One region of the Oerskovia gallyi genome, then DNA from elsewhere that is predicted to be linked to it. Evidence: riboswitches for the same ligand, from Rfam matches in the RefSeq annotation. Region 1 holds a riboswitch; each other region holds the start of a gene.
The links. A riboswitch is a leader RNA that binds a small molecule or an ion and turns the genes downstream of it on or off. The one in region 1 is predicted to bind thiamine pyrophosphate.
Positions count from the first base shown of each region.

Region 2: linked by a shared signal. The riboswitch ahead of thiD (bifunctional hydroxymethylpyrimidine kinase/phosphomethylpyrimidine kinase) and the one ahead of H9640_RS08490 (thiamine ABC transporter substrate-binding protein) in region 1 are both predicted to bind thiamine pyrophosphate.
Region 3: linked by a shared signal. The riboswitch ahead of thiC (phosphomethylpyrimidine synthase ThiC) and the one ahead of H9640_RS08490 (thiamine ABC transporter substrate-binding protein) in region 1 are both predicted to bind thiamine pyrophosphate.

Region 1 is NZ_JACSQE010000005.1:268,311-274,372, reverse strand. Features, by position in the region: gene H9640_RS08495 (ABC transporter permease) at 1-942, opposite strand, end outside; gene H9640_RS08490 (thiamine ABC transporter substrate-binding protein) at 948-2,039, opposite strand; TPP riboswitch at 2,098-2,224, opposite strand; gene H9640_RS08485 (DUF4235 domain-containing protein) at 2,396-2,665, shown strand; gene H9640_RS08480 (serine hydrolase) at 2,733-4,160, shown strand; gene H9640_RS08475 (YdeI/OmpD-associated family protein) at 4,196-4,642, opposite strand; gene H9640_RS08470 (phosphotriesterase family protein) at 4,828-5,877, opposite strand; gene H9640_RS08465 (DMT family transporter) at 5,874-6,062, opposite strand, start outside.
Region 2 is NZ_JACSQE010000007.1:242,823-248,884, forward strand. Features, by position in the region: gene H9640_RS10840 (DUF389 domain-containing protein) at 1-908, opposite strand, end outside; gene H9640_RS10845 (HEAT repeat domain-containing protein) at 1,001-1,771, opposite strand; gene H9640_RS10850 (hypothetical protein) at 1,949-2,290, shown strand; TPP riboswitch at 2,375-2,475, shown strand; gene thiD (bifunctional hydroxymethylpyrimidine kinase/phosphomethylpyrimidine kinase) at 2,467-4,071, shown strand; gene H9640_RS10860 (hypothetical protein) at 4,150-4,422, opposite strand; gene H9640_RS10865 (quinone oxidoreductase family protein) at 4,419-5,456, opposite strand; gene H9640_RS10870 (FadR/GntR family transcriptional regulator) at 5,513-6,062, opposite strand, start outside.
Region 3 is NZ_JACSQE010000004.1:14,390-20,451, reverse strand. Features, by position in the region: gene H9640_RS05855 (peptidoglycan-binding domain-containing protein) at 1-537, shown strand, start outside; gene H9640_RS05850 (ABC transporter ATP-binding protein) at 528-1,163, shown strand; gene H9640_RS05845 (hypothetical protein) at 1,160-2,452, shown strand; TPP riboswitch at 2,575-2,684, shown strand; gene thiC (phosphomethylpyrimidine synthase ThiC) at 2,675-4,351, shown strand; gene H9640_RS05835 (response regulator) at 4,454-5,116, opposite strand; gene H9640_RS19590 (sensor histidine kinase) at 5,113-6,062, opposite strand, start outside.

The DNA of each region.
Region 1 (6,062 bases):
CGCGATCAGGCCCAGCACGACGACGGCGGTCACCGCGAGCGGGGCGGCGTCGGCCCGCAGGCGCAGCGGCCGGGCAGCGGACGTCGCGGCGGACAGGTTGAGGGCGCGCTCGCGCCGGGAGCGGGTCCGGTTCGCGACGCTCAGCGCGACCACGACGACCACGAGCTGCACCACCGACAGCACGGCCGCGGTGCGCAGGTCGAGGAACTGGGTGGTCTGGATCCAGATCTCGGTCTCGATGGTCCCGTACTGGACGCCGCCCAGGACGAGCACGACGCCGAACGCCGTCGCGCAGAACAGAAACACGATCGACGCCGCGGACGCGATGGCCGGCGCCAGGGACGGCAGCGTCACGGACCGGAACGCACGCCAGGGCGAGGCGCCGAGGGCGCGGGCCGCCTCCTCAGCGCGCGGGTCGAGGTGCTCCCACAGCCCGCCGACCGTGCGGACCACGACCGAGTAGTTGAAGAACACGAGCGCCAGGACGATCGCCCCGAACGTGCCGTCGAGCCGCAGGAACCCGAGCAGCCCGCCCTCGACGAGCAGCGAGCGGAACGCGACGCCGACCACGACGGTCGGCAGCACGAACGGCACGGTCACGAAGGCCCGCAGGAACGTGCGCCCCCGGAACCTGCACCGGTACAGCACGTAGGCGCCGGGCACGCCGAGCAGCAGCGAGATCACGGTCCCGAGGACGCCCTGCCACAGCGTGAGCCCGACGATGCGCCAGGTCCGCGGCTCGGAGAACACCTCGGCAAAGCCGGAGAGGTCCAGCGAGGCACCCGAGGCGTCCTGGGTCACGAACCCGCGCGCGACCAGCGTCACGACGGGCCACGCGAAGAACACCCCGAGGAACAGCAGCGGCAGCCCGGCGGCGAGCCCCCACAGGAGGACCCGCCCGCCGCGCTGCACGGCCGCGGGCACGCCGCGGCTCACGGGCATCGTGCTCAGCCGATCACCGTCGACGTCCACGCCTTGATCCACTCGTCGCGGTGCGCAGTGATGTCGGCGGGAGCGACCTCGAACGGCGCCGGGGACAGCGGCGCGAACTCGGCCCAGCCCTCGGGCAGAGCGACGTCCGCGTTCGCGGGGTACATGTACATGTTGTCCGCGATGTCGGCCTGGAACGCGTCGCTCACGAGGAAGTCGACGAGCTTCTTGGCACCCTCGGGGTTCTCGGCGCCGGCGAGCACGCCCGCGTACTCGACCTGGCGGAAGCAGGTGTCGAGCAGCGCGCCCGTGCTGGTCGAGGCCCCGTCCTCAGAGACGGTGAACGCGGGCGACGTGGAGTAGGACAGCGCGAGGGGGCGTGGGCCCTTGCCCTCGGAGCCCGAGAAGTCGACCGAGTAGGCGTCGGACCAGCCGTCGACGACCTTGACGCCGTTGTCCTTGAGCTCGGCCCAGTAACCTTCCCAGCCGTCCTCTCCGTAGGCGCCGACCGTCGCGAGCAGGAACGACAGCCCGGGCGACGACGTCGCGGGGTTGGTGACGACGAGCAGGTCCTTGTACTCGGGCTTGGTGAGGTCGTCGAGGGTCACGGGCTCCGCGAGGCCCTTGTCGGCGAACCAGGTGTGGTCGACGTTGACGCACACGTCGCCCAGGTCCACGGGTGTGAGCGCGCCGTCGCCGACCGCGTACTGCGCGGCCGAGTCGGCCAGGCCCGCGGGCGTGTAGGGCTCGAGCACGCCCTCGTCGATCGCGCGCGTCGCGAACGAGTTGTCGATGCCGAACACGACGTCGCCCAGCGGCGAGCCCTTGGTGAGCACGAGCTGGTTGACGAGCGCTCCGCCGTCGCCGGGGGCGACCTGCTTGACGGTCAGCCCGGACTCCTTCTCGAACGCGGCGAGGACGTCCTCGCTGACGTTGAACGAGTCGTGCGTGACGAGGGTGACGGTGCTGCTCGCGGCGCTCGACCCGCTCTCGCCCGATCCCGCGCCCGTGCTGCCAGCGCAGGCCGCGAGGGCCAGCGCGCCGATCCCGCCGACGAGCCCCAGGCCTAGCCTGCGGGGGGTGCCGCGGCGGGTACTGATGGTGTTCACGTGTCCTCCTTGGACGTCACAGGAGGGGGACCTCGCGCACGGGAGGTCCCGTGAGCGAGGCTAGAGAAGCCCGACTTCCTCCACCGGTGCTAACCGGATCAGGTTCGAGGGTCTGCGGTGGTCCGCACTCTCAGCGCCCGTTGCCCGGTGTCTCCCGGACGGTCGGCGCTCCCCTGTCGTTCACCTGCGACTTTACACCGCGGCCCGACGGCGCGGGCAGGGCTCTCGCGGGTGACGTCCCCCGGGGAGCGCGGCGCCCCGGGGGCCGCCTACGGTGGGAGTGAGCTTCGCCGTCGGGCCTGCGGGTACGACGGCGGCACCGCCCCGCCCGCCTCACCCTCACCGGAGGAACACACATGGCCGAGAACGAGCAGACCCTCGCCGAGAAGGTCACGACCGTCGCACTGACGCTGGCCGCAGGCTGGATCGCCCAGAAGGCCGTGAGCTATGCGTGGGCCAAGGCGACGGGGCACGACGCGCCCAAGGACCTGGACGACCCGGAGGTCGGCATCATCAGCGCCGTGACGTTCGCCGCCGCGGCGGCTGCCGCGAGCGTGTTCGCGCGCCGGTTCGCGGGACGCGAGGCCAAGCGGGTCGTGAAGCGCTTCGTCGCGCGCGCGTCCTGAGGTCGAGGTCGGGCGGCCCCGGCGGGTCCGCGCCCGCCGTGCGAGGGGTGTTCCGTAGGGTGTCCCGATGCCCTCCCCTCCTGCTGCCCGACGCCGTCGCTCGTCCCTCGTAGGAGGCCTCCTCGTCGTGGGGCTCGCACTGACCGGGTGCTCGTCGCCCGGCCCCGGCTCCGTGGTGTCGCCCACGCCGAGCGTGGCCCCGACCGCGGTCGCGCTGCCGGGCGGGACCGTCGGCAAGGCGGCAGGGTGGGTCCTCGAGGTGCTCAACGCGGACGCGTCCCCCGACGCCGCGACGCTCGAGCGGCGGTTCGCGCGGTCGTTCCTGGACCAGGTGCCCGCCGCACAGCTCGTGCCCGTGCTGGAGCAGCTCCGCGCGGACCAGGAGTGGGTGCCGGTCTCGGTCGACGCGGTCGGCCCGGGCGAGCAGCAGGCCGCGCTGACGATCGTCGGCGCGAGCGGTCAGTTCTTCACGATGCAGATCGGGGTCGACGCGGACAGCCGCATCGAGACCCTCTTCTTCGGCCCGGGCGACGACCCGCACCGTGAGCCCGCCGAGAGCTGGGACGAGCTGGGCGAACGTCTCGACGCCGTGGACGCACGGAGCTCGCTGCTCGTGGCCCAGGTCCTGGACGACGGGACGTGCCGGCCGGTCGAGGAGGCCCCCGGCGGCTCGGACGCGGACGAGGTGCTGCCGCTCGGCTCGATCTTCAAGCTCTACGTGCTGGGCGCCGTGTCGCAGGCCGTCGAGGCCGGGACGCTGACCTGGGACGACGCGCTCACCGTGACCGACGACGTGCGGTCGCTGCCCGGTGGCCAGCTCCAGGACGCGCCCGCGGGCACCGTGGTCACGGTGCGTGAGGCGGCCGGGCTCATGATCTCGATCAGCGACAACACCGCGACCGACCTGCTGGTCCAGGCCGTGGGACGCGACGCGGTCGAACGCGCGCAGGGCGCGCTGGGGCACGTGGACCCGTCGCTCAACACCCCGTTCCTCACGACCCGCGACGCGTTCGCGATCGCCTGGGGAGCGCCGTCGCAGGCCACCGGGTGGGCGGCGGCCGGCACCGCGGAGCGGCGCGCGATGCTCGACGCGCTGCCCGGTGGGCCCCTCGACGTCGACCCTGCGGGAGTGACCACGCCCGTCTGGCAGGACGACGTCGACTGGTTCGCGACGTCGTCGGACCTGTGCGCCGCACACGTCTGGTTGCACGAGCGCGGCGAGCAGGACCCCGTCGTGCGCGAGGTGCTCTCGGTCAACCCCGGCATCGAGGTCGACGCCGAGGCGTGGCCCTACGTCGCGTTCAAGGGTGGCAGCGCGCCGGGCGTCCTGGCCGGATCGTGGCTCGCGGAGGACGCGGAGGGCGACAGCTACGTCGTGACCGTGCAGCTCGCAGCCACGGACCCGGCCGTGCTCGCGAACCCGACCGTGCTGGTCGACACCGCGGAGAGCGCCTTCGCGCTGCTCGGTGGCGTGGCGGGTTCGGGCTCGAAGTAGGGGGGCCTCGCGCAGCGCCTTCCACGTCGACGGCCCTACGTGCCGGGAGCCGGTCCCGCGATGGCCTCGACGGCCTTGTCGATGCGCCGCTGCCGGGTCTCGGGGGTCTTCGCGGCCTCGATCGGCTCGACCAGCGCGCGGCGGCGGCTGAACGACAGGGCGTCGAACGCGGCGCGCGCCGTGGGCGTGAGCACGGCGGCGAGGTCGTCGGGCACGGCGACCTCGCGCGGGGCGTCGTCGACCTCGATGTCGACGTCCACCTCGTCGCCGCCCGACACCCCTGCGGCCTCCCGGTTCTCGGCGCTGAGCGCGATCATGAACCGGCCCTGGTACGGCGCGACCGAGCTGCGGTAGGTGTGCCCGCCGACCGTGACGCGCACCGGCACACGCTTGCCCGCGTCGAGCGCGGCGACCACGTCGTCCGGCACGGGGATGCCGGTGGCCGTCTTGCCGCTCTGGAGGATCGTGGTCCGGAATCGCATGGGCCGAGTCTTCCACCGGCCCGACGACGTGGCGCGCCGACCGCTCGACGGTCGCCCCGCCGTCGGGCCGGAGCACGGGGCCGAGGTAGGACGTGCTGCGCGAGGTAGAACGCACCGCGCACTACCTCGCGCAGCACGTCCTACCTCGCGGTCACACACCGTCACCCGGTCACACGGTCACCCGGTCACGCCGTCAGCATCGTCGCCGGGTTCTCGTGCGTCAGGCGGCGCAGCACCTCACGCTCGACCCCGCGCTGCGCGAGCATCTCGGTGAAGACCGTGGGCACGTAGGCGAACCCGTTCCCGCCGTTCTGCACCCACATCTGCTTGAGGAACACGTCGTGGCTCATGAGCACCTGGCCCGCGAACCCCGCGTCGATGAGCCGGTGCACCGCGCCCGCCGTGGTGTGCGGGTCGGGCGAGACGCCCTCCTTGGGGTAGGTGATGTCCATGCCGACCATGTCGAACTCGAGCCACACGCCCCGCTCCGCGACGGCCCGCTGGTACGCGGGGTCCTCGGCCGAGGGGTCCATGTGGCACAGCACGACCTTCTCCGGCCGCACGCCCACCTCGTCGAGCACGAGGTCGAGGATCTCGTGCGCGCGACGCTGCCAGCCCGGCAGGTGGATCTGCATGGCGACGTGCGGGTGCTCGAGCTGCGCCAGTGCCGAGGCGCGCAGCGACGCCCGCTCCCCCGCGGTGAAGTCCGGCGAGACGCCGATCTCCCCGATCACGCCGGGCCGGATGCCCGTGTCCCCCACGCCGTCCGACAGCTCGCGCGAGATCGCCGCGGCCTGGGCCTCCACGGCCTGGGCCGTGATGCGCTCGCCCTCGAACTTCTCGAGGTAGGCGCCCGCGCCCATGACGACGTTGAGGCCGGTGCGGCTCGCGACGTCCGCGAGGCGCTCAGGGTTGCGCCCGATCGCCTCGCTCGACGTCGCGTCCACGACGGTCCGTCCACCGAGGGCCGCGAAGCTGCGGATCTCCGCCTCGACCGCGGCGACGGGCTTGTCGGCGATGTTGTCGGCGCAGCAGTACGGGTCCTGGCGCAGGGCCCAGGCGACCGACGCCGAAACGGGCTCGCGGACCACGGCTCGGGAGAACTCGTAGCTGGGCGCGTCGAGCACTCCCGACAGGTCGTTGAACAGGTGCTCGTGGGGCAGGGTCAGCCCCAAGTCGTGCACCGCGACGGGTCCGGTGACCGTCTGGACGAATCCGGCCGGCGTGACGTTCATCGCGGGCTCACCTCTCCTGCCTCACCACCGCCGACGGCGGCGGCCACTGCTGCGTCCCCGCTCACGCCGGACGAGGTCTCGGTCGACTTACCGGACGGGATCATGCCGATCACCGCCGCGACGAGCGCGATCACGGTGCCGATGATCGTGGCCGCGTAGATCGTGTGGCCGAGCGACGGGACGGC
Region 2 (6,062 bases), on a different contig from region 1:
TCGAGGGCCGTGCGCAGGGTGGCGGGGTCGGCCTCGGGGGCCGGGCCGATCGCCTCGATCCTCAGGACGGACCCGCTGAAGGAGATCCCGGTGACCGTCCACTGCTCCTGCTCGGCCCACTCGGCGGCGACGGGGGCGGCGGCGATCTTGTCGGCGTTCTGCCGCAGGACGTGCTGGCTGATCGCACTGAGGGGCACCGCCACGACGAGCAGCGCCGCCGCGACCGTGACGAGGCTCGCGCCGCGCAGCGGCCCCACGAACCTCTCGGCCTCGCCCGCGGCCGTGCGGACCTGGAACAGCAGGAAGACGAGCGTGCCGGTCGCGATGATCGCGGCGACGTTGGTCGCGAACAGCAGGAGAGCCCCCAGGGCCTGGTCCGGGGCGCCCGACTCGAGCGTGAGGCCGACGACCGCGAGCGGCGGGACGAGCGAGATCGCGATCGCGACGCCGGGCAGCGCGTCCGACACGTCGGCCCGCACCAGGGCGAAGGCCCCGACGGCTCCGGTCGCGAGCGCCGCGAGCAGGTCGATGAGCTGGGGCGTCACGCGGCCCGCGACCTGGCTGTTGGTCGCCGCGACGATCTCGATCGGGACGAACAGGCCGACGAGGTAGCCGGTCGCGACCACCCCGGCGGCGCCCGCGACGACCAGGAGCGCCGACGAGGTCAGGTTCCGGTGGTCGTTGAGGACGATCGCGAGCGCCGTCCCGACGATGGGCGTCATGAGGGGAGCGACGATCATGGCGCCGATCACGGTGGCCGTGCTGTCGGCCGCGACACCCGCCGACGCGATGACGGCCGCGAGGATCAGCAGGGTCCAGAAGGTGGCCTGCCGGGACCTCGCCGTCGGCCCCTCGGAGATGAACAACGCCGTGGTCATCCGCTGGATGTCGGCCGTCGTGACGCGCATGCTGCCTCCCACGGGTGCTGATCGTGCCCTCAGCATCACAGGGGGTCGTCGTGTGCGCTCGGTGTGCCCGCGCGGACGCGGCGCACGCGCTGTCAGGTCTTGAGGGCCTTGCGGGCCGCGCTCGCGACCGTGCTGCGGTTCGCGATGGCCGCCGTCTCCTCCGTGGGGTCTGCGGCCACCAGGAGCAGCCGCTCGTGGGCGAGGTCGCTCCCGGTGCTCCCGAGGGCACGGACCGCCCAGTACCGGGCGTCGACGTCCGGTACGGACGCGTGGGCGAGGAGCCAGACCGTCTGGTCGGGCTCGATCGTCCCCAGGGCGCTCGCGACGTACCCGAGGAGCGGGAACCGGTGCTCGACGAGCTCGCGCCGCAACGCGTCGACGGCGTCCGGGCCTCCGATGCCGGCCAGTGCGCGGGCCGCGGCCTCCCGCACGACGTGCTCCGGGTCGCCGAGCCGGGCGATGAGGTGCGGTACTGCCTCGTGCGCGTCCAGGTCACCGAGCACCTCGCAGCCGACACTCCGCTCGTAGGTGGCGGGGGAGCCGAGCAGGGTGAGGGCGTAGGGGACGGCTCCCCGGAATCCCGCCCGAGCGCACGCTGCCGTGAGGTACCAGGTGGCCGACACCCCGGACTCGAGAGCGCGCATCATCGCCGGTTCGAGCGATGGGTCCGCGAAGGCGTAGAGGCGGTTGAGAGTCCGCTCGAACGTGCCGATCGGGAACCGCTCGAAGTGCAGCACGACGTCACGCAGGGCCTCGACGGCGCCCTGGTCGTCGTCCATGGCCCGCGCGGCGGCGTCGTCGACCGCGTCCTCGTGGACCTCGGGGTCCGGGTCGAGAAGCCGGGGGACCAGGTCGGCGGTCATCGCGCGGCCGAGCCGAGCGACCGACGCGCGGGGGAGTGGGAGCAGCGGACCATGCGGCGAGCATAGGGGTGCTCGCCGCGCGGCCTCTTCTCGGCAGGTCCGCTACGGTGGTGGCCCCACCTGCCTGACCTGACCCACCTGCCCCCTCTGTCGACGACGACCACCGAGGTGACCGCCATGTCCCGCCGTACGGCACTGCTCGTCGGAGTCCTGGCCGTGTCGTGCGGCTCGCTCGCGCTCGGGGCCGCGCTCGGCGCGGCCGGCCCTGTGGCCGCACCCGCCGAGGGGCCGTGGGTCGTCCAGGTCGAGGGTCCGTCGGAGGGCGACGGGGAGTGCGCGGCGGATCCGGCCGTCGACTACGCCCTGACCCCGGCGATCATGCCGCCGGTCGGGACGTCGTTCGGACTGGTCCCCGACGCCACCCGCGCCGACCTGGAGCGTGTCGTGTCGTGCCTCGAGAAGTACGTGTCGACGTCGCGGATCACTGTCGTCGCGACCGGTACCCCGACGTCCCCCTGACCGGGGCGACGGACGAGCCGACCGTGCTGGTGCCACCTGGCGAGCTCCTGCCCGCGGGCGGGCCGTCCGCCCGCTAGAGTTCCCTGCGAAGACACGGGGTGCCCGCTCCCACGAGCCGGGCTGAGATCACACCCGTCGAACCTGATCTAGCTAGCACTAGCGAAGGGATGTCGGCAATGTCGCTTGCTGCCACTACACCTGTCCTGCCCGCACCTGCCCGCACGCCTGCGGCGGACGCCGTGGTCGCGGACGAGCACGGCGCGTCGCGGGGGCCCGAGCCTTCCCGCCCCCGCGTCCTGTCGATCGCGGGCACCGACCCGACGGGGGGCGCCGGGATCCAGGCCGACCTCAAGGCGTTCGCGGCCCACGGCGCGTACGGCATGGCCGTCACGACGGCCCTGGTCGCCCAGAACACGCACGGCGTCCGCACGGTCCACGTCCCTGGCGCGGAGTTCCTCGCCGAACAGCTCGACGCGGTCTCGGACGACGTGGTGATCGACGCCGTGAAGATCGGCATGGTCGCCGACGAGCCCAACGCGCGCGCCATCGCCGCGTGGCTCGGGCGCGTGCAGCCGCCGTTCGTGGTGCTCGACCCCGTCATGGTCGCCACGAGCGGCCACCGGCTCCTCGACGAGGGGGCCGAGCAGGCCGTGTGCGAGCTGGTCGCTCTCGCGGACCTCGTGACCCCCAACCTCCCCGAGCTCGCCGTCCTCGTCGGCGAGCAGGTTGCGACCACCTGGCCCGACGCCCTCGCCCAGGCGAGGCGGCTGCACGTGGCGAGCGGCGCCGTCGTGCTCCTGAAGGGTGGTCATCTCACCGGGGAGGAGTCGCCCGACGCCCTGGTGGGCGCTCGCGGGCCCGACGACGTCACGACCTTCTCGGCGCCCCGCGTCGACACCGTGCACACCCACGGGACCGGGTGCTCGCTCTCGGCGGCGGTCGCCGCGCTGCGTCCCCGGCGGGACGGCTGGGAGAGCGCGACGCGCGACGCCAAGGCCTGGCTGAGCGGCGCGCTGCGGGCCGGGGGAGCGCTGGCCGTGGGCACGGGGCGCGGACCCGTCGACCACCTGGCGCACCTGCCCACGCTCGGGCAGCGGACGTTCTCCGAGGAGGCCTGGGAGCGCATCGCGGGGTGGCGCGAGGCCGTCGAGCGCATGGGCTTCGTGCGGGCGCTCGCGGACGGGAGCCTCTCAGCGGGGGACTTCGGGTTCTACCTCGCGCAGGATGCCGCGTACCTCGCCGAGTACTCGCGCGTGCTGTCGCGGGCGAGCCGGCTCGCGCCCACGCCCGAGGCGCGGCAGTTCTTCGCGGGGGCCGCGGTCGAGTCGCTCGAGGTCGAGCAGGCGCTGCACCGCGACTGGTTGGGCGAGCACGCCGGGATGGACCGTGGGGCGGTCGAGAGCGTCGACCCGTCTCCCGTGACGGCCGCCTACACGAACCACCTCCACGCGGCCTCGAACGGGTCCTACGCGGAGACGGTCGCGGCCCTGCTGCCGTGCTACTGGCTGTACTCGCACATCGGCGACGTCCTGGTGCGCCGGGCGGGGGACCTCGACGGGCATCCTTACGCACGGTGGATCGCACTCTACGGCGACCCGGCCTTCGCCGAGGCGACGCGCGCCGCGTGCTCGTTCGCCGACGAGGCCGCGCGCTGGGCCTCGCCCGCCGAGCGCGAGCGGATGCTGCGCGCGTTCGAGCTGTCCTCGATGCACGAGTACCTGTTCTTCGAGCAGGGGCTGACGCGACCGACCTGGCCGGCGCCGCCCCGCGCTGCGCACTGAGCTCCCGCCGAGAAGTGAGCAGATGCCCCGGATCGGGCTCGAACCGGGGCATCTGCCCACTTCTCGGCGCGGGAAGCGCTACGCGCTCTGCGCGCCGTCCGCCGGGTACCCGCAGTCGTACCCCGGCGGCCACCAGCGCCACGTCGTGGTGACCTCGCTGGTCGAGACGCCCGCGGGGCGGTCGGCCAGGCACTGCGTGCGCATCTGGTCGAGCCCGACGGTCAGGTAGTACACCGCGAGCACGCCCGTGAAGACGACCAGGAGGACCGTCAGCGCCAGGCGCAGGCGCCGGTCGGAGCGGCGGGTGGGTTCGTCCTCGCCGGGTCGTGGCGGGACCCAGTCCCAGCTCACGAGGCGGGGTCCGTGGCCGGCCCGGGCGTCGTGCCGGTGCCGGCGTCGAGGCCGGGGACGAGCAGCACCTTGCCGGTCGTCGCGCGCCCCTCCAGGGCGCGGTGCGCGTCGGCCGCGCGTGCCAGCGGGAACGTCGCCCCCACGCGGACGTCGAGGTCACCCGAGGCGACGAGCGCGATGACCTCGCTCGCCCGGTCGAGGAGCTCGGCGCGCGTCGCGGTGTAGTCGTCGAGCTTGGGGCGCGTCGTGAACAGCGAACCGCCCTTGTTGAGACGCTGCAGGTCGAACGGCGGCACCTGGCCCGAGGACCCGCCGAACAGCACGAGCATGCCGCGGCGGCGCAGCGAGGCGAGGGACGCCTCGAACGTGTCCTTGCCGACCGAGTCGTAGACGACGGCGACGCCGCGCCCGCCCGTGAGGTCGCGCACGATCGCGGGCAGCTCGGTCGTCAGGTCGTCGAGCTCGGCGTAGTTCACGACGTCGGACGCACCGGCCGCGCGCGACAGCTCGGCCTTGGCGTCGGTCGAGACGGTCGTGATGACGCGCGCACCGCGGCGCACCGCGAGCTGGGTCGCGAGCAGCCCGACGCCGCCGGCCCCTGCGTGCAGCAGCACGTCGTCGCCGGGCTGGACCGGGTACGTCGACGTCACGAGGTAGTGGGCCGTGAGCCCCTGCAGGCCGACGGCTGCCGCGACGCGCAGGTCGACCGACGCAGGTACCGGGATCGCGACGTCCGCGGGGACGACCACCTGCTCGGCGTACGACCCGTGCGCGTTGGTCCACGCGACGTGGTCGCCGGGCCCGAAGTCGGCGACCCCCGGGCCGACGGCCGCGACGACGCCCGCGCCTTCGGTGCCGACCACGTGCGGGTACTCCATCGCGTACACCCCCGCCCGACGGTACGTGTCGATGAAGTTGACCCCGGCCGCCGCGACGTCGACGAGGAGCTCGCCGGGGCCCGGGACGGGGGTCGGGAGCTCGACGAGCTCGAGGACGTCGGGGCCACCTGCCTGGAGTGCCTGGATCGCGCGCATGGGGTCAGCCTAGGTGGCGGGGGTGGTCCTGGGCGCCCCAGGGTTCCTCCCGGCTCTCACACTCGACGACCCCGCGCATCGAGGGGCTCACGGGCGACCTTCGCGTGGACGGCGTCGAGGTGCCGGCGGCTCGACGCGGCGGCTCGGTCGGCGTCACGGTCCCGGACGGCGTCGAGGATCGCCTCGTGGGCGTCCTGGTCGTGCCGGTGGCGCTCGCCCGCGCCGTCGAGCTCGATCATGTCGACCATCGCCCGACGCAGGCGGGGGACGAACGTGGCGAACAGGTCGGTCAGGACCGCGTTGTGCGCGGCGTCGACGACCGCGCGGTGGAAGGCCAGGTCGGCGTCGACGTACTCCTGGGCGCTCGCGGTCGCCGGTACCTCGCCGCGACCCGCGAGCGCCGTGGCGAGGGCGCGGAGGTCGGCCGGGGTGCGGCGGGTCGCGGCGAGCCGGGCGGCCTCGGTCTCCAGGGCGCCGCGGACCTCGAGCACGTCGACGACCTCGCCGCGCCGCAGGACCTCCTCCCAGTCCTCGCTCGCCTCGGCCCGGACGACGTAGACGCCCGAGCCCTGGCGGCTCTCGAGCACGCCCTTGCCCGCGAGCTGA
Region 3 (6,062 bases), on a different contig from region 1:
GACCTGCCGGTGGCGTCAGTGCTGTGGCTGCCTGCGTCGTCGGTCACGGTCAAGGCGTGCGAGGTGCCCGTGGGAGCCGCGACGTCCGAGGAGGCGTTCGCGACGACCGCCGGGACGCTGGTCTCGCTCGGCCTGTCGGACACTCTCTCCAACGTCACGCCCGGGGACCGCGTGCTGCGCCTGGGCGAGCTGAGCGCACCGGTCGGGGAGGGCGGTGTGGTCACGGACCCGACGTTCCTCGAGGCCGTGCGCGGCAGCATGGAGTTCGCCGGGTGGCAGCGCACCGAGGGGTCCGAGCCGTTGACGCTCGAGTACGTGCTGGCCGCGCCTCTCGACGTGTCGGTCGTGCCACCGGGGTCGCTGTTCGCGCTGAGCGGTGCGACCGGTTGCGTGAGCGCGGACGGCACGGCGTACCCCGTGACGGTCGTCGCGTCGAGCCTGGGGCAGACCCTCGTGACGTTCGACGGCCTCGACGCGGCGGCCGCTCCCACCGAGGTCAAGCTCACCTCGCAGGAGGAGGGCCAGACGTGCCGGTAGGGGGCAAGCGGCTGGTCGGGGCGGGGTTGGGGCACGCGTTCCCCGGCACCGGGCTGCTCTTCGCCGGACTGGACCTGGAGATCGTGGCGGGCGAGGTGGTCGCGCTCGTCGGGCCCTCGGGCAGCGGCAAGTCGACGCTCCTGAGCATCGTCGCGGGCTGGGAGCGCCCCACGCAGGGGCAGGTCGAGCGCGTCGGGGTCGCCACGACGGGGTGGGTCTTCCAGAACCCGCACGGTGTCGCGCGTCGCGCCGCCCTCGACCACGTGGTGCTGCCGCTGCTGGCGCGCGGACTGCGCCGCCCCGACGCCGAGGACCGGGCTGCCGAGATCCTGGCGCGCTTCAACCTGACGTCGGTCGCCGACCGACCCTTCCGGGCGCTGTCGGGCGGAGAGGCCCAGCGGCTCATGCTCTCGCGTGCCGTGGCCCTGGCCCCGGATCTGCTCCTGGTCGACGAGCCCACCGCGCAGCTCGACCTGCGCACGGCCGCGACAGTCAACGAGGTCCTGGCCGGCATCGCCCAGGACGACTCGATCGTCGTGGTCGCCACGCACGACCCGCACACGCGCGACGCCTGCACGCGCGTGATCGACCTCGCCGACTTCCAGTCCGCGGAGGTCGCGGCGTGACCGCCACCGAGCAGGGCCCCGTGCCCGACGGCGCGGCGGGACCCGGCCTGGCCACGTCCCCGGGCGCCTCGCACCGTCCCGGTGGCGCACAGCCCCTCGGTCAGGTCACGGGTTCAGCAACCCCCACCGTGCCCGACGGCGGAGCGCACCTCCGCGCGGAGGCGAGTGGCGGCGTCGGGCCGGGGGAGAAGCCCGCGCGACCAGTGCGGGCGCGTGCCATGCGGGCCGCGTCCGTGGTGTCCGAGGCGTGGCGGAACGTCGGGTCCGGCACGACGCGCGCGACCTTGTTCGCGGCGGTGCTCGTCGTGGTCGTGGGGGCGCTCGCCGCGGTCGACGTGCGTGCGGTCGCGGGCGTGATCGAGGGCGCCCGTGAGTACCGGGACGCGGGCGCGAGCGTGCAGATCCTCGAGGCCACCGGGCAGGTCGACGGGGCACGCTGCGAGGCCCTCGCAGGGGTCGACGGCGTGAACGCCGCCGGAGCCCTGCGGACGGGGGATCCCGTGCGGGCGCTCAACCTGCCGTCGAGCGAGCTGACCGGCTTCGAGGCGACCCCCGGGCTGCTCGGCGCGCTCGACCGCGGCCGGGTCGCCGGGGCGGGACTGTGGCTGTCCGCGGACCTGGCCGAGGCGCTCGGCGCGTCCGCCGGTGACTCGATCGCGACGAGCACCGGTCCCGCGCGGGTCGGCGCCGTCTACCCGTACCCCGACGACGGGCGCGACCGCGCGCTCGGTTACGCAGCAGTCGCGCCGGTGCCTGCGGCGGGACTGTTCGACTCGTGCTGGGTCGAGATCTGGCCCGTGGAGCCCGAGACGGCGACGCTCCTGCGCACGACCATCGTCGCCGACTCAGCCTCCGAGGTTCAGCCCACCCAGAAGCAGCTCAACGGCCGGCTCGGCGCGACGTACGACGCGAGCGCCGAGTTCAGGGATCGTCTGACGAAGCCCGCGCCGATCGCCGCCGCCTTCCTGGGGTTGGCCCTGGGCTTCGCCGCGATTCGTCTGCGCCGCCTCGAGCTCGCCGCAGCCCTGCACGCCCGGGTCCCGCGCTCGGCGCTGACCTGGCAGGTGCTCCTGGAGACCGCGGCGTGGACCGGTGCCGCCGTGATCGTGACCGTTCCGGTGCTGTGGTGGCTCGCCGCCGATGCCGGCCTTCCCGCCGACCACCTCAGCACCTGGGTCATCGGCATGCGGACCGTCCTCGCGGGAGCGGGCGCGGTGCTCGTCGGAGCGGTCGTCGGGGCGCTCGCGACCCGGGAGAAGCACCTGTTCAAGTACTTCAAGGAGAGGTGACGGACCTCGACGCTGGGTGAGCCGGGCTGATCGCGGGACGCCCGCGCCGCCGTCGTGCAACCTGCGCTACGGTGACGACCGCACCACCCAGCACCACCGCACCACCAGCACGACCCACAACTCCACACACCCACGGGAGCTCGCAGCAGCGAGCTGAGAGGGCGGCTCAGCGCCGCCGACCGTTCGAACCTGTTCGGATCATGCCGACGTAGGGAGAGAGCAATGAGCTCTGAGACCGCTGTGCCCGCGCACACCATCACGACCGGACCCATCGCCGGGTCTGCCAAGGTGCACCACCCGGTCCCGGGCGCGGAGCACCTGCGCGTCCCCGAGCGCCGCGTGCTCCTGAGCAACGGCGAGCACCTGGACCTGTACGACACCTCGGGCCCGTACACCGAGGTCGACGACCCGGCGGCGTTCGACCTCGCGGGCGGGCTGCCCGCGCTGCGGGCGTCGTGGCTGCGGCCCGACGCCGTCGCCACCGAGCACGGCACGGGCGGCGCCCGCACGCAGCTCGCTTGGGCGCGGGCCGGGGTCATCACCGACGAGATGCGCTTCGTCGCGGCGCGCGAGGGCGTCGACGTCGAGCTCGTGCGGGACGAGGTGGCCCGCGGCCGGGCCGTGATCCCGGCCAACCGCCGGCACCCCGAGATCGAGCCCATGATCATCGGCAAGGCGTTCGGCGTGAAGATCAACGCGAACATCGGCAACTCGGCCGTGACGTCCTCGATCGAGGAGGAGGTCGAGAAGATGGTGTGGGCCGCGCGCTGGGGCGCCGACACCCTCATGGACCTCTCGACGGGCAAGGACATCCACGAGACCCGCGAGTGGGTGCTGCGCAACTCCCCGATCCCCGTGGGGACCGTGCCGCTCTACCAGGCGCTCGAGAAGGTCAAGGGCGACCCCGCGAGGCTCACGTGGGAGATCTACCGCGACACCGTGATCGAGCAGGCCGAGCAGGGCGTCGACTACATGACCGTGCACGCGGGCGTCCTGCTGCGCTACGTCCCGCTGACCGCGCGCCGCGTCACGGGCATCGTGTCCCGGGGCGGCTCGATCATGGCCGCCTGGTGCCTCGCGCACCACCAGGAGTCGTTCCTGTACACGCACTTCGCAGAGCTGTGCGAGATCCTGCGCGACTACGACGTGACGTTCTCGCTCGGCGACGGCCTGCGACCGGGGTCGATCGCGGACGCCAACGACGCGGCCCAGTTCGCCGAGCTGCGCACGCTGGGCGAGCTGACCAAGGTCGCGAAGTCCTACGGCGTGCAGGTCATGATCGAGGGTCCGGGGCACGTCCCGATGCACAAGATCGTCGAGAACGTGCGCCTCGAGGAGGAGCTGTGCGAGGAGGCGCCGTTCTACACGCTCGGCCCCCTCGCGACCGACATCGCGCCCGCCTACGACCACATCACGTCCGCGATCGGGGCCGCGATCATCGCCCAGGCCGGGACCGCGATGCTCTGCTACGTCACGCCCAAGGAGCATCTGGGGCTGCCCGACCGCGACGACGTCAAGACGGGCGTCATCACGTACCGGATCGCGGCGCACTCGGCCGACCTCGCCAAGGGGCACCCGCGCGCGCAGCTGCGGGACGACGCGCTGTCCCGTGCCCGGTTCGAGTTCCGCTGGCACGACCAGTTCGCGCTCTCCCTCGACCCCGACACCGCGCGCGCCTTCCACGACGAGACCCTGCCGGCCGAGCCCGCCAAGACCGCGCACTTCTGCTCGATGTGCGGGCCCAAGTTCTGCTCGATGCGGATCTCCGCGGACGTGCGCGAGTACGCCGAGAAGAACGGCCTGACCTCGGTCGAGGCGATCGAGGCGGGCATGGCGGAGAAGTCGAGCGAGTTCACGGACGCGGGCGGCCGGGTCTACCTGCCGGTCGCGGGCGGCTGAGCCGCCGCCCGGCCACCTGCCCGACCGCTGAGTGCGGAGTACTTGTCGTCGAACGAGCCGATCGACGACAAGTACTCCGCACTCAGCGGGGGCCCGGCGTGTTCAGGGGGTGCCGGGCGCCGCGATCCCGTGCTCGTACGCCCACACCACGAGCTGGACGCGATCGCGCAGGCCCGTCTTGGTCATGATCCGGCTCAGGTGCGACTTCACGGTGCTCGCCTCGAGGAACAGTGTCGAGGCGATCTCGGCGTTCGACTGCCCCCGGCACAGCAGCGCCAGGATGTCGTGCTCGCGCGAGGTGAGCAGACCTGAGGCGACGTCGTCCGGGGACGCGGGGGACCGCCGTCGGGCGAACTCGTCGATCACGCGCCGCGTGAGCGTGTGGTCGACGAGCCCCTCGCCCGACGCCACGCGCCGCACCGCGTCGACCAGGACGTCGGGCTCGGCGTCCTTGAGCAGGAACCCGCTCGCCCCGGCCTCCAGGGCGCCGAACACGTAGTCGTCGAGGTCGAACGTGCTCACCACGAGCACCGGGACCGGGTCGACGACGCCGGGACCCGCGAGCGCGCGCGTCGCCGTGATGCCGTCCCCGCCGGGCATGCGGACGTCCATGCACACGACGTCGGGGCGCTCGCGGCGTGCGACGCGCACGGCGTCGGCCCCGTTCGACGCTTCGCCGACGACCTCGAAGCCCTCGCTCTCGAGGATCACGGTGAAGCCTGCGCGGACGACGGCCTGGTCGTCGACCAGCACCACTCGGGTCATGGGGCCTCCTGCCCGACGGCGGAGCCCGGCTCGTCCGCGGACGTCGCCGAGCGCTGGGGGATGGTGGGGGACACGGGGTCGACCGGCCGGGGGACCGTGAGCCGGACCCGCCAGCCGTCGCCGGGCACGGGGCCGGCGTCGAGCGTCCCGCCGACGAGGTGCGCGCGCTCGGTCATGCCGATGAGGCCGTGGCCGGGCGGGGCCGGGGCGGCAGGGGCGCCGGGCGCTGGGCTGCCCGGCCCAGGCGGCCCGGCCCGGCCACCCGAGCCGATCGCCGCGACGGGCAACCGGTTGGTCACCGTGACGACGAGCGCGGCCTGCTGGTGGTCGGTGACGACCTCGATCGCGCGCCCGGGCGCGTGCCGGCGCGCGTTGGTCAGCGCCTCCTGGAGCACGCGGTAGACCGTGAGCTGGACGGCGGGGGACAGGCCGAACGGCTCGCCGAGCCGCACGTCGCGCACCTCGGCGCCGGCGCTGCGCGCGAGGTCGAGCAGCTCGTCCGCGTCGTCGAGCGTGGGCTGCGGTGCGGCCGGTGCCTCCTCGCCCGGCTCGCCGGGGCCGGTCTGCGACGAGCTGCGCAGGATGCCGACGACCAGGCGCAGGTTGTCGAGCGTCTCGCGTCCCTGGGTGCGGATCCAGCGCATCGACTCCTTGGCGCGCTCGGGGTCGCGGTCGACCAGGCGCTCGGCCGCGGCCGCCTGCACGACGATCCCCGACAGGTGGTGCGCGGCGACGTCGTGCAGCTCGCGGGCCATGCGGCCGCGCTCCTCCAGGACGGCCTGGGCCGCGAGCATGTCGCGCTCGCGCTCGGCCTGGGCGACCCGCCCCCGGAGCTGGGCGAACAGCTCGCGGCGCGTGCCGACGTACGCGCCGACGAGCGCCGAGGCCACGTACGTCAGGAGGGCCGAGGCGAGACCTCCCCAGACCTGGACCGCGACCGGCGTGG